Regions from separate parts of the Lactiplantibacillus koreensis genome, predicted to be linked through region 2. Evidence: predicted binding sites of a transcription regulator. Region 2 holds the regulator's gene; the other holds the start of a gene.

Region 1 (7,457 bases), 280 kb from region 2:
CCATCGAAGCCTTGGATTTCAGCAGTCTATGATTTTGTCCAAATAAATCAAAATTATGCCACACCACCAGATGCGTCCTCAATCTGTTGTTCAATTGCATTTGAAGCAAATTCAGAACCGGAATTCCAGCAACGAGTTAACTTTTTATCCAAACTAAGTCAAGACTATGTTTTTAAAAAATGAGGTGCTACTTATTTCAACTGAATATAAAATAATTACGTCAAAAACAGTGTCATTTATTGGTACGCTTGGCTTTAATGCTGTCTTAAACATTTGGATCTTACATTACTTTCACTCCAGCGCCATACTCGGAAACGCCAATGCCTACATTGGTGCCTCGGCATTTATATGTAGTATTGTTGGCGGTTATATTGCTGATGGCAAACATCTAAAAAGTGCATTGCTTATCTCAGATTTAATCGCTTGCCTGGTTTGTGTTATTAGTGCGGTGACACAGGCTTTCAAAGAACTACAAATAATGTATGTCATTGTATTCTTATTAAATATCAACGTTTATCTAAATTCACCACTTTTCAAAACATTATCCGGACATTTGATTGCAAAAGATCAACTGGTAAAATTCAACGTTAAGCTTTCCTTTTTGATTCAACTAGTGACAATTATTATCCCGCCAATTTTTACAAGCCTCTATAGCGCTTCGTTACTATCTTTTCAAACTGTACTATTCGTCAATGCTGCCTCCTTTTTCATTTCTTTTATTTGTGTCTACCAATTACCAAAAATTCATAATAAGAAAAAAGGTATCAATTATCAAAAAGCACTGTCAAACATCCTTAAATATCGCGTTTTATTACTCTTAATCATCACTGGTGGACTCTTAAACCTTATCCTCTCAGGATTCAATATACTTTCACCTATCTATGCCACTCAAACTTTGCATAATTCAAATCTATATGGCTATTTTCTGGCATTTGAATCGGTTGGGGGAATTCTCGGTATCTTATCAATCAAGTGGATCAAATTATCGGATAATATTTTATTCGAACGCTGGTCGCTGGTATTTTCAGCACTATCACTGCTGCTTATCATTTTTTTCAAAAGCACCCTACTATTCATTTTTTCAATTTCAATCTTGTCAATGTCTATTTCAAGATACAATGTATCCGTTCAATCCTTTATTCAAAAAAAGGTCGCACTAGTTCAACTTGGCAAAGTATTTTCAATTTCATTTATGTTTGCCAATCTCGGTACTATTATTGGAAGTTACTTATTCGGTCAACTTTTCACCCTATCATTACCAGCCGCAATTATCACAATTTGCCTTGGCTTAGTACTGATTGATTTAGTTTGGTTAGCAAAGGAGTGAACAAAATGAATTTAGCAATTTTATGTCCAGCAGGTCCCAAATACTATCATTTTATCGATTTTTTAAATCAGCAGTCAAACGACTATTTTTATTTGTTCGTGCCACAAAGTAAGCGAAAAAATTTTTCTCAGGTCTTATCCAATCGTCGTGTTAATCTTGTCGGCATTAAAGAATGGCAGCCAAAATCAGTTATTTCCTCGGTGGAAGCTAATTTCCAACAACATGCTTTCGATAGGATTATCGCCTTAGATGAATTTGACATCGAAACGGCAGCCTTAATTCGCAATCATTTACACTTACCCGGCCAAACACGTTTATCTGCGAATGCTTTTAGAAATAAAATTTCGATGAAGACTCTGCTACGTCGTCATAACATTAAAACGGCTAACTTTATTTCAACTGACAATGATACGAAGACCTTAGAAAAATTTGCACGTTCATGCAGTTTTCCTTTAGTAGGTAAACCCCAAAATGGTGCTGGTTCAGAAAACGTCGAAATTATTAGAGATCACTCCCAACTAAAGAAATATCTTGCTAAGCTTGTGTCACCAGCAAATAATATGCTGGAATCATTTATTAATATGCCAACCTATCACATTGATGGGTTAATGATTGACAATCAATTCATGTATGTCATCCCATCAAGATACTTTCACGACTGTTTAAGCTTTATTCAGGCTAAATCAGTTGGCAGTATCCAACTAAACGACTATGATCCTGATACAAAGCGCTTAGTTGAATATGCTAAACATGTTGTTTCCGACTTTCCGCATCCCGATAATCTACTATTTCATCTAGAAGTTTTTTACGATGGTCAAACTATTATTTTCAATGAGATTGGCTCCCGACTTGGTGGCGGTAAAATTCGAGATTGTCTTGCCGTTCAAATTCAACACAATCCGATTAATTTATTGCTTAACGCAGAACTCAAACGTCCTGATTATAATCATCCCTTGTCTTACACAATTTTAAAGCCTTGTGGTTTTATATTAAGTGCGCCTCAGGTGGGAACTTTGACTAATCTCCCAAATATGGCCAAAGTTATATTCAAAGACCACATCTTTGCTTGCCAGCAGTACACTCATATTAATGCGTTTTATAAATCTATTGACCTGAGTGCTTTATGCACTTTTGCGGTGGCAGTACAAAGTTCTTCGGCCCAAAACACTGAAAAGGAACTACTTGCCATTGATGATTGGATCAGAAAACAATCAACTTATCACTAGTCTCAGGCCCTTAAGTTATCTAAAAAGAGGCCCAATTCGTAAATGAATTGAACCTCAATTTTCCTCATCAACACCGGTTGATAAAGAACCTATTTTAGAACCAAATTGTACAAGAAAACGCCTAGCCACAAACGTAGCTAGGCGCAATTTTGTCTCTAATATACGGTTCTATGATATTTGGTGTTGATGGAGAAATCCAGCGACACCATTTTTGTAAAAAAAAGAGGCATACCACCTCTACGTGCTACAATCAAGTCGACGAAAACTAATTGAAAGCGAGAAGATTAATATGTCTCAAGACCAGTCTACAAGAATTCTTCTACAAATTAAAGACCAAAATATAACTAATTTTAAAATTCAAGATAATAGCCGGGATGTTTTACGGATTTACGCAGATCTTTCCTATTCAATTAGTGTTTGCCCACGTTGTGGGCAACACGAAATCGTTCGAAATGGTTTTAAAACAGTTAATATCAGAATTTCCAACATCAGCGAGCGAACGGCATTATTAATTTTACGTAAGCAACGCTTTCTCTGTCAGGCTTGCGGTCATAGCATACTTGCCCAAACCCCTGTAGTGGCCAAGCAGCATCAGCTTTCTCAACATGTTAAGCACCGTATTACTACAGCACTAACAGAAGACCGCACAATGGTCAATATTGCCGCAGAGTATAATGTATCAACTAATACTGTCAGTCGTCAATTAGTTGCTTTGGGGAAACAAACTAGACCAGCCTATGATGGTCTACCAACTACTTTATGCATCGATGAATTCCGTTCTACCGGGAAACAAATGAGTTTCATCGCTATTGATGCACAGAAACACGACCTCATTGCCATTCTTCCAGGACGTAGAACTAAAGAGATTAAGGCATTCTTCTTAAATCATTACTCCTTGAAAAATCGCCAGCAAGTGACCCAGGTTGTGATGGATTTTAACGCAAACTACTACACCATTATGCACAGTATTTTTCCTAACGCCAAAGTTGTCGCCGACAACTTTCATTTAGTTCAAATGGTCTTACGATCCTTAAACCAGACTCGTGTTCAATTGATGAAAAGATTTGCCCCAGACACTCGTGAATACCGCGTGCTTAAGTATTACTGGCGGCTCTATCTCAAAGATTATTCAAAACTTGAAAAAGATAAACCACAATGGTTTTCGCATTTAAAAGACCATCTAACTCAGGAACAACTAATCCTGGAGGGACTGGATCTGAATGAAGAATTTGCGAACACTTATTATTCAGCTCACGAATTAGTCGAGGCCATTCGTAGTCGAAACTATGTCGCATTTATTGAAGCTTTAGGTAGAGTTGAGAACGTTAGTCCTCAGCTCTTACAAACGATTAAGACCTTTATCAAGAATAAGCAATTTATTAAAAACATGACGGAATGTTCACTCTCAAATGGGCCTATTGAGGGTGTTAATCGTAAAATCAAACAAATAAAACGAACAGCTTATGGCTACTGAAACTGGATGAATTTTAATTATAGAATACAGATTGAATTCAAAATAAAAATAAAAAAAAGAGGCCCAATTCGTAAATGAATTGAACCTCAATTTTCCTCATCAACACCGGTTGACAAAGAACCTAATATACAATTAATAACGATTTAATCACGGCTAGATCCAGCAAAGATTTGAACGAAGTATAAGAACAAGTTAACGAAGTCCAAATAAAGTTGTAACGCCCCGGTGACAGCTAACCCAGTTGAAGAAACTTGGTCGCCATATTTAAGGTACATATCACGCATCCGATTGGCATCCCACATGGATAGGCCGGCAAAGATTAAGACCCCAATGTAAGAAAAGACGTAACTAATCATGGCGCTTTGCAAGAACATGTTAACGACCGAAGCAACTAACAAACCAATCAATGCCGCTATTAAGTGCGTCCCTAACTTAGACATATCCCGCTTGCTAGTGGTCCCAATCACGGCCATGGTTGCAAAAACCGCCCCAGCAGCTACGAAAGCCCCAAAAATAGTGGCTTTGGTATAAAGTGCCAACGTAACGGACATTTCAACCCCAAAAACAACGGCAAATAGCATTAATAATGAAAAACTAATTGCCGGATTGCGGGTCGCATTGACTTGAATCCCACCAATCATCGCAAACATGCTGACCATGAAAATAATCAAGAAAATTAACGGATGTTGCCCAAAAGCAGCGTTAATTTGCGTCATGAAGACGTTCATTGCCAAGTATACCGTCACTGCTGAAACTAAAACAGCTAACGTCATGTAACCATACATTTTAGTTAAGAAGCTCCGTAACCCGACTTGCGTGTTAATGGTACTTGGTTGCGGACCATTTTGAAAATTATTCATAGAATCCCTCTTTCGCCTAAAAATTTAACTGTTGATACTTCAAAAGCCTAAGTTTAAGGTACTAATTGCCGTCGTCATCACGGATTGTCACTCACTAATAATCAGTCAGTGACCGACCTGACACTAGTTTTTCAATCACATGACTGCGTCTTAATCTTTCAGACATTGCCAATCAGTCACCTCAACTTTCTTGTCATCTAGTTTATCAGATTAGTCAAAGAAGGTAAAACAGTTAGGTCGATAAAGCTTTAAAATTTTTGTAAAGGTCAACGCAATAATTAAGCGACGCTTAGGACCTAGTCCCAAACGCCGCTTACTCACCGACTGGAATGGTGTCACCATCCCAGTCGGTTTGCTTATTAGCCAATCAATGCTTCATAAGCTTTTTCATATTTTTGAATATCACCAGCGCCCATGAAGACCACAACGGCATCATGATACTGGGTTAAAGCAGACATATCGTCAACGGTCACAATTTCGCCACCATTAGGTAACTTAGCCGCCAAGTCTTTTGATGACACATCCCCGCTCTTTTCACGCGCTGAACTAAAGATGTTCGTCAAAAAGACATGGTCTGCCTGACTTAAACTCGTGGCAAACCCATCCATGAGAGCCTTGGTCCGAGAATAAGTGTGAGGTTGAAAGACCGCTAAAATTTGCTTATCTGGATACTTTTGCCGAGCAGCGTCTAAAGTGGCTTTAATTTCTGATGGATGATGTGCATAATCATCAATCATCATCATATCGCCCACTTTTTTCTCGGAGAACCGCCGCTTGACACCACTAAAACTTAATAGTTCGCGGCGAATTTCATCTAAATCAACTTTTTCAAAGTAAGCCACCGCAATTACGGCCGTGCTATTCAAGACATTATGTTCTCCAAACAACGGAATTTCGAATTCACCCAGTGAGTCACCATGATAAGTCACCTCAAAAGATGACCCCTTCGTTGTCCGCTTAATGTTAACCGCTTGAAAATCATCACGATCCTTGGTGCCATAATAATAAACAGGTGTGTCGACGTCTAGTTGCCGTAAGCTTTCATCGTCGCCCCAAGCAAAAATGCCTTTTTTGACTTGGCTGCCAAACTGTTTAAAGGCAGACTGAACATCCGCCAAATCATGATAATAATCCGGGTGATCAAAATCAACGTTGGTCATAATGGCGTAATCAGGCTGATAAGCGACAAAGTGACGCCGATATTCATCCGCTTCAAATACAAAGAAGCGGGCATCGGGAGTCCCTTTTCCAGTCCCATCACCGATCAAGTAACTAGTTGGGGCAATATTACTCAATACATGGGCTAATAACCCCGTAGTTGATGTCTTACCATGGGTTCCAGCAACCCCAATACTCGTGTAACCAGCCATTAATTTACCTAAAAATTCATGATAGCGATAAACGGGTAACCCCATTGCCCGAGCTTTTTTAATTTCAGGATGGTCATCAGTGAAGGAATTCCCAGCAATAACTGTTAATCCCGCATGAATATTAGCCGCTGAAAATGGCAACATTTTAATTCCAGCCGCCGCTAATCCTTTTTGCGTAAACGTGTATTGTTCAATATCTGAACCTTCAACTTGGAACCCCTTATCATGCAAAATCAAAGCTAATGAACTCATACCGGAGCCCTTAATGCCTACAAAATAATAAACTGTTGCTTTATCCATTGTTATTAATCTCCCATATTTGTTATTCATTAATTAAACCATGAATTGTTAATTTTTATTTATGAGTTAGCTTGTAAGTTAGTTAAATCATCCGCCGTAAAGTAAACATCACGTGGTTTCGATCCTCTAGCTGCCGAAACATAATCGCGTTGCTCTAAGTCATCGATGATATTTGCCGCCCGATTATAGCCCACTGAAAAAGTTCGTTGCAGTTTTGAGGTTGAAACGGTATCTTCCTCGGCTAAATAAGCCAATACTTCAGGCATTAAGTCGTCTTGACTCTTAGCGACTTCTTCATGTTTCGCTAAGTTATCCGGCTGAAATTCATAATGAGGGGCCGCCTGTTCACGGACAAATTGCGCAATATCATCAATTTCACTGTCCACATAAGTCCCTTGTAATCGAATTGGGGTACTTTGCCCATTACCAAGGTACAACATATCGCCACGCCCTAATAAGCGCTCCGCCCCACTCGCATCTAAGATGGTCCGCGAGTCAATCTGACTGGCCACCATAAAGGCAATTCGTGTTGGGATATTATTCTTAATCAAACCAGTTACGACATCCACACTTGGTCGTTGCGTTGCGACTAACAAATGAATCCCCGCTGCTCGGGCCTTTTGCGTAATCCGAGCAATATAATCTTGGACTTCACTAGACGCCACCATCATCAAATCAGCCAATTCATCAATCACAATCACGATATACGGCATTTTAAGGCCATCTTCATGATGGGCCACGGCCATTTCATTGAATTGTTCAATGTTCCGAGCACCGCCAGCCGCTAACTTATCATAACGGTTGTCCATTTCATCAACGACCCATTTTAAGGCCGCTGACGCTGCTTTGGGTTCTGAAATAACTGGGGCAAGTAGATGTGGCACCTTATCATAAGGGGCT
Region 2 (7,457 bases):
CTAAGGCTGACAAACGCCGTTTATGCGTTAATTCACCTAAGGGGTTCGTTTGATCCATGAATTGTGACAATTGTGAAGACCCAAAGAATTCCTTGATTGAGGCAACAACTGGGCGAATATTGATTAATTGTTGTGGCGTAACGGTTGCGGCGTCTTGGATTGACATCCGTTCACGAACAACTCGTTCCATCCGTGATAACCCGATTCGGAATTGGTTTTGTAACAATTCACCAACTGAACGAATCCGACGGTTACCCAAGTGATCAATATCATCGGTCGTGCCTAAACCTTCACGCAAGTTGAAGAAGTAATTAATAGAAGCAATGATATCAGCTGGCACAATGTGCTTGAACTTCAAATCAATATTGCCATTACCAATGACATTCACAACTTTTTCAGGATCATTTTGTGAATAGACTTTAACAACTTGTAACACCATTGGATTCGTCACAACAGCTTCATCAGATGGCGTATAAGTAACCGTCTTGAAGTCGTCACGTTCCAAATAATCGCCAAGCTTAGCCATGACATTCTTATCAATCATGTCACCCTTTTGCGCGATAACTTCACCAGTATCTGGATCAGCCAACGTTTCAGCTAAGGTTTGACCCATTAAACGCGTCTTCATGCTGAGCTTCTTGTTAACCTTATAGCGGCCAACTGGTGCAAAGTCATAACGTTTAGGATCAAAGAACCGTGCAGTTAAAAGGCTCCGTGAACTATCAGCAGTCTTGGGTTCACCAGGACGTAGCCGTTCATAAATATCTTTTAACGATTCTTCAACACGGGAATCATCCGTATTCTTATGCACGTCTTTTTCCAACGTTAGCATCAAACTGTCAGTTTCACCTAACATTTCGATAATATCGTCATCAGAACCATAACCTAAAGCCCGAACTAATTCCGTTAATGGAATTTTCCGAGTCCGGTCAATCCGAACGTACGAAATTTGTTTGGCGTCAGTTTCTAATTCAAGCCAGGCTCCACGGTTAGGAATCACCGTCGTACCATAACTAGGACGACCATTTTTATCTAATTCTTCATTAAAGTAAACACCGGGTGAACGAACCAATTGTGAGACAATGACCCGTTCGGCACCGTTAATGATAAAGGTCCCTTGTTCAGTCATTAATGGGAAATCGCCAAAGAATACATCTTGTGACTTAATTTCACCAGTTTCATGGTTAGTCAATCGTAAAGTCACATGCAGTGGTGCGGAATAATTCGCATCATGTTCACGTGCTTCATCGACGGTGTACTTTGGTTCTAATAGTTGATAGTCGACAAATTCAAGTGAAAGTTTTCCTGCAAAATCGTCGATTGGCAAAATATCTTCAAACATTTCCCGGAGACCTTCATCCAAGAACCACTGATATGAATCAGATTGAATTTCGATCAAGTTAGGCAAATCAAGAACTTCCTTGATACGTGCATAACTTCTACGGGTACGGTGTTTACCGTATTTAACTAAATGTCCGGCCAAGTTGTTCACCCCTTCTTATTATTCCGTGCCTCGGCCCTCACAATTAATATTACATTTGTGTTACAAATGCACTAAAAACCGAATTTTGGGCATAAAAAAACCAAAAATAGTCATTTAAGTTGGACTATTTTTGGGATTATATTAGCAAACAGCGCAGACAATAGATTGCGCATTTGTTCGAGTTCACGGTTACAGACAAGTTATAATATACAACGAACGCGGTCAATTGTCAATCTAGAACCTTCAATTATTTGGCGTCGCCACGCCAAATAAAATCATTTTCAATAACGTTTGAACTTGCACCCGTTCATCAGCTTTCGGATCACCAATCTGATGAAACCGATTGAATAACGGACTCAAACTAGTCAAATAAAAGTTAGCCGCCATTTGAGGCGTGACCCCCACTTGCAATGTAACACGCTCTTGTTCAAAAAAAGTTTGGAGTGGTTGAACATAATCGGTGGCAAAGACTGTGGCTAATTGTTGAATATGTTCCCGAGTCAAAGCTTTAAAACTCGTATGGATTAACGTGAATACATCGGCTGGATGCTTATGGGTCAGCAGTAGCGATACATCCGTTAATTGCTCTAACGGCGACTGAGTTTGATCGGTTAAGATGGCTGCCAGTCCCGTTTTAATTTCAGCACCGACAGTTGTGATGACGGCCAAAAAAATAACTTCTTTATCTTTAAAATGATGGTACAAAGCCGGTTGCGTAATGCCAACTGCATTGGCAATATCACGAGTACTCGTCGCGGCATAGCCTTCTTTCAAAAACAACTCCCGGGCAGCAGATAAAATTGCCTGATGTGTTTGTGCTAGCTGTTCGGCACGCGTCACCATCGCGGCCACCTTCTTTCAATTCTTAATTCCTATTATAATCTACACCAAAACCCGATTAGTCGCCAGTCTTGAAACGCACCTCAAAATCTGAAATCAAAAAAATAAGCCTAGAACCAAAGTTCCAGACTTACCCTTTATGTTTAGATTAACTTGAAGATACTGTCGAACGGCCATCAGATTTCGGCTGAGTTTTCACATTAACCGTAATTGCCCCTTTATGGGCACCGATTGTAACCTGATCATTCACTTTAATTTCACCAGTTAATAAGGATTCACTTAACCGGTCTTCAATTTCAGTTTGTAAAGCCCGTCGAATTGGACGTGCACCATATTCAGGATCAAAACCAGCTTTCGCAACCACATCAATGGCCGCCGCCGTAATCTTAATCTTAATCCCTTGTTGTGCAACCCGCCCAACAATTTCTTGCGCCATTAACTTGACAATCGCATGTAATTCTTCACGGTTGAGTGAATGGAAGACAATTGTCTCATCAATTCGGTTCAAGAATTCTGGTCGGAAGGCCTTCCGAAGCTCTTCGCGAATCGTAGCTGATACCGCCTGATAATCATTCGCCTTATCAGCTGCACCAAAGCCAACTGATTTTTCATCACGTAGCGTTGTCGCACCTAAGTTTGATGTCATAATCAAGATCGTATTGCGGAAATCAACTTTCCGCCCCTTCGAATCCGTTAAATAACCATCATCCAAGACCTGCAATAAAATATTAAAGACATCTGGATGGGCTTTTTCAACTTCATCAAATAACACGACTGAATAAGGCTTTTGCCGAACTTTTTCGGTTAACTGACCACCTTCATCATAACCAACATAACCAGGGGCCGAACCAATCAAACGACTCGTTGAATACCGTTCCATGTATTCAGACATATCAATTCGAATCATATTATCTTCTGAACCAAACATCGCTTCAGCCAAGGCCTTCGCTAATTCGGTCTTTCCGACCCCAGTAGGGCCTAAGAACATGAAAGACCCAATTGGACGACTTGGATCTTTCAAACCGCTCCGAGCCCGCCGAATCGCACGTGCCACCGCTGAAACTGCTTCTGGTTGACCAACAACCCGTTGATGTAAAATCTTTTCAAGGTTAACCAATCGTTCACTTTCAGTCTTTTGTAACTGTGTCAACGGCACGCCAGTCCATTCAGCCACCACTTGGGCAATATCTTCACCCGTTACTTGTAAGTGATACTTCTGGGATGTGCCATCAGCAACCTCAGCCTGTTGATCAGCCGCTAAAGTCGCTAACCGTTGTTTTAATTTCATTTCACGTTTGCGAATATCGGCAGCTTGTTCAAAGTCTTGATCTTCAATTGCAGCTTCTTTAGCTTGCCGTAGTTTCGTCAACTTATCTTGATTTTTAGATAACTTAGTTGGTTGATCCATTTGGTCAATCCGAACTTTGGCGGCAGCTTCGTCCATTAAATCAATCGCCTTATCCGGTAAGAAACGATCGCTAATGTAGCGATTAGAAAGCTTGACTGCTTGTTCCACTGCCTCATCGGTAATCATGACATGATGATGATCTTCATAGCGTGGCCGCAAACCACTTAAAATCTCAACGGCTTCTGCTGGGGTTGGTTCATTAACCATTACGGTAGCAAAACGTCGTTCTAAGGCTGCATCTGATTCGATATATTTTTGATATTCATTTAAAGTCGTAGCCCCAATGGTTTGAAGTTCACCACGGGCTAAAGCAGGTTTTAAGATGTTAGAAGCATCAATCGCCCCTTCAGCACCCCCGGCCCCAATTAAGGTATGCAATTCATCGATAAATAAAATAACATGCCCATCATTGTAAATTTCGTCGATAACTTTTTTCAAGCGATCTTCAAATTCACCACGATACTTGGTACCCGCTACTAATGAGCCCATATCAAGCATCATAAGACGTTTATCAGCCATATCACTCGGCACATCACCCGCCACAATCTTTTGCGCCAGGCCCTCAGCAATCGCTGTTTTACCAACCCCAGGTTCACCAATTAGAACGGGGTTATTTTTTGTCCGTCGTGACAAGATTTGAATGACCCGTTTGACCTCTTTGGAACGGCCAACGACAGGATCCATTTCCTGTTCACTCGCCAATTGGGTTAAGTCACGGGCTAAGGAATCCAAGGTTGGTGTCCCTTCTGTGGATTTTGCATTCCGAGTTTGCGCATTAGCTTTACGCTTACCCATGGCATCACTGACACCAAGCTTACGCAAGACCACTTTGCGAGTCTGACCTAAATCAAGATTTAGGTTCATTAAAATTCGCGAGGACAAGATACTTTCATCAGAGAGCATCGCTAATAATAGATGTTCCGTGCCAATCTTGTTAGCGCCAAGCCGCTTTGCTTCATCACCAGCAACTGATAAAATCTCTTTAGCTTTCGGCGAATACGGTAAATAGGTGTCTTTACCAACATTGCTTAACGTCCCATAGCCAGTAAACCGCTCAATTTCTTCACGGATATCATCCTCTGTCACGGAATATTGTTGTAAGACCTTGTTAGCAATCCCATTTTTCTCGATGGCCAACGCTAATAATAGATGTTCCGTACCAACTGCTTGATGTTTAAAATACTTAGCCTGCTCTTGCGCTAAGACTAAGACACTTTTGGCACTCGGGGTAAATAGGTTATCCATTGCGATTCCTCGCTTTCTTTAACTTTCATAACGTAAATGATTTAAAATACCAATAATAATTCGCGCCCGTAAGCTATTTTCTAAATCATGATCGTCCACCTTTAAGGTATTCCGATCAGTAGCGACTAGAATTAATTGGGCTTCGCGACGATTTAACACGTCGTCTTCATAAAGACTTTGGACGACCGCGTAGGCGTCACGTTGTGTGATGGAATCCCCAATCACTTGAATCAGGGTGTCCAAAACGTCTGCATCATCGACTAAATTAACCTTTTCAATGCGAATATACCCACCACCACCACGTTTACTTTCAACTAAGTAACCGTTTTGAATGGTAAAACGGGTCTTGATCACATAATTAATCTGGGAGGGAACCACGTTAAACAGATCCGCAATTTCTGACCGTCGAATTTCAACATGCGCCGCGTCCGCCAAAATACTTTTTAAATATTTTTCAATGATATCGGAGATATTTTGACTTTGCATTTGCTTCACCCTTTACATTATCTTTGACTAATATTGACTTTCATTATACGAGGATAATATGAAATTGCAAAGAATTTTACCTAAAGCGCGGCCGCATCGGTTCCCTACGGTTGTTACAGCATAGCACGCCCATCAGTCGCTTTCAATTGATTCGACTGCCAGTTGGTATAGTTGACAGCAAAAAAGGATGAGCACAAAGTCTCATCCTTTTAGGAAACACCAGCTCACTATAATTGATGCCTAATTGACTGGTTATTTACGGTTAATCTAATCGGGAAAACAGGATTTGAACCTGCGACCCCTACGTCCCGAACGTAGTGCTCTACCAAGCTGAGCTACTTCCCGTTAAAAAGTTTAAATAAAAAGCCCTAGTTAAATTAACTAAGACTGTTTTAATCGATCGGGAAAACAGGATTCGAACCTGCGACCCCCTGGTCCCAAACCAGGTGCTCTACCAAGCTGAGCTATTTCCCGATAACTAATGCACCCAGTAGGAGTCGAACCTACAACCTTCTGATTCGTAGTCAGACACTCTATCCAATTGCGCTATGGGTGCAAATTAAAATGCCGAGGACCGGGATCGAACCGGTACGGTTATCACTAACCGCAGGATTTTAAGTCCTGTGCGTCTGCCAATTCCGCCACCCCGGCAAATTAAAAGCGGAAGACGGGATTCGAACCCGCGACCCCCACCATGGCAAGGTGATGTTCTACCACTGAACTACTTCCGCAAAATAAGTATTAAATTGTAAAATGCCGACTAGAGGATTCGAACCTCCGACCTCCTCATTACTAGTGAGATGCTCTGCCAACTGAGCTAAGTCGGCATATGCGGGTGAAGGGACTCGAACCCCCACGTCGTAAGACACTAGAACCTAAATCTAGCGCGTCTGCCAGTTCCGCCACACCCGCATGAAATTAATCATGCCTTGTTGTCGGTACAAGCAGTGCTTACCGGTACGCCATGACAACTATTTAACTTTATCATTCGGTTGAATAATTGTCAACATATTTTTAAATTTAATGGATAAATATACTTTTTAACGCATATTTTTCCGACAAGAAATATTATAGCACTCGAGATAAATCATGGGAACCCCTAATTTTAAAAAAAGTAATTTCCATCGGGTTCAGCTGCCCTAATCACTGCGTCAATCACACTTATACCAGCATTTGATGGCATACAAAAAGACCGCAAAAATTGCGATCTTTTCAGTAGCTTTTATCTCTAAGCACCTTAATACGGTCTCAACGCAACTTAAGCTCGTGCTGTAATCTGCGTCTTACCATGCATATATGGCACTAGTACATCTGGAATAGTGATTGAGCCATCCGCATTTTGATAATTTTCCATGATGGCTGCAACGGTGCGGCCAACTGCTAAGCCACTCCCATTCAACGTATGAACAAATTGGAGCTTACCATCGTCATCACGATATTGAATGTGCGCCCGTCGTGCTTGGAAATCGGTGCAATTAGAACAGCTTGAAATTTCACGATATTTGCTTTGTTCTGGGAACCAGACTTCCAAATCATGCGTCATGGCAGCCGTAAAGCTCATGTCACCCGTCGTTAACGTGATGACATGGTAAGGCAATCCCAATTTTTTCAATAACGATTCCGCATTATTGGTTAGCTTTTCCAATTCATCCCATGAGTCTTCTGGTTTAGTGAATTTCACCATTTCAACTTTATTAAATTGATGTAATCGTATTAACCCCTTCGTGTCACGGCCAGCACTCCCCGCTTCTTCTCGAAAAGCCGGTGATAGTGCGGTGAAGTAAACTGGTAACTTCTCACTTGGAATAATCTCATCGCGATAATAGTTCACTAATGGCACTTCAGCCGTGGGAATAAGGCTTAAATCTTGAGTCTTAATCCGGAAAGCATCATCTTTAAACTTAGGAAATTGTCCCGTTCCATACATGGATTCATCCGTCACCATGTAAGGGGGTAAGATTTCGGTGTAGCCTTCAGCTTCATGCTGATCCAAGA

The links. Region 2 encodes CtsR, which represses protease genes until heat stress. Its sites were predicted from a motif close to TTGGTCAAAAAAGGTCAAANA; they were not measured.
Region 1: C5Z25_RS11645 (Bax inhibitor-1/YccA family protein) is a predicted target of CtsR. The motif match lies at 5,098-5,118, and genes of this name have one in related genera.

Annotation. Positions count from the first base shown of each region.
Region 1 is NZ_CP027190.1:2,400,256-2,407,712, reverse strand. Features, by position in the region: gene C5Z25_RS11665 (ATP-grasp domain-containing protein) at 1-183, shown strand, start outside; gene C5Z25_RS11660 (MFS transporter) at 167-1,327, shown strand; gene C5Z25_RS11655 (ATP-grasp domain-containing protein) at 1,333-2,553, shown strand; partial or broken gene C5Z25_RS11650 (ISL3 family transposase) at 2,843-4,105, shown strand; gene C5Z25_RS11645 (Bax inhibitor-1/YccA family protein) at 4,171-4,887, opposite strand; gene murC (UDP-N-acetylmuramate--L-alanine ligase) at 5,247-6,557, opposite strand; gene C5Z25_RS11635 (DNA translocase FtsK) at 6,617-7,457, opposite strand, start outside.
Region 2 is NZ_CP027190.1:2,123,056-2,130,512, reverse strand. Features, by position in the region: gene rpoB (DNA-directed RNA polymerase subunit beta) at 1-1,483, opposite strand, end outside; gene C5Z25_RS10245 (TetR/AcrR family transcriptional regulator) at 1,727-2,326, opposite strand; gene C5Z25_RS10240 (ATP-dependent Clp protease ATP-binding subunit) at 2,472-4,976, opposite strand; gene C5Z25_RS10235 (CtsR family transcriptional regulator) at 4,995-5,462, opposite strand; tRNA gene C5Z25_RS10230 (tRNA-Pro) at 5,734-5,807, opposite strand; tRNA gene C5Z25_RS10225 (tRNA-Pro) at 5,863-5,936, opposite strand; tRNA gene C5Z25_RS10220 (tRNA-Arg) at 5,945-6,018, opposite strand; tRNA gene C5Z25_RS10215 (tRNA-Leu) at 6,028-6,113, opposite strand; tRNA gene C5Z25_RS10210 (tRNA-Gly) at 6,122-6,193, opposite strand; tRNA gene C5Z25_RS10205 (tRNA-Thr) at 6,217-6,289, opposite strand; tRNA gene C5Z25_RS10200 (tRNA-Leu) at 6,293-6,374, opposite strand; gene serS (serine--tRNA ligase) at 6,721-7,457, opposite strand, start outside.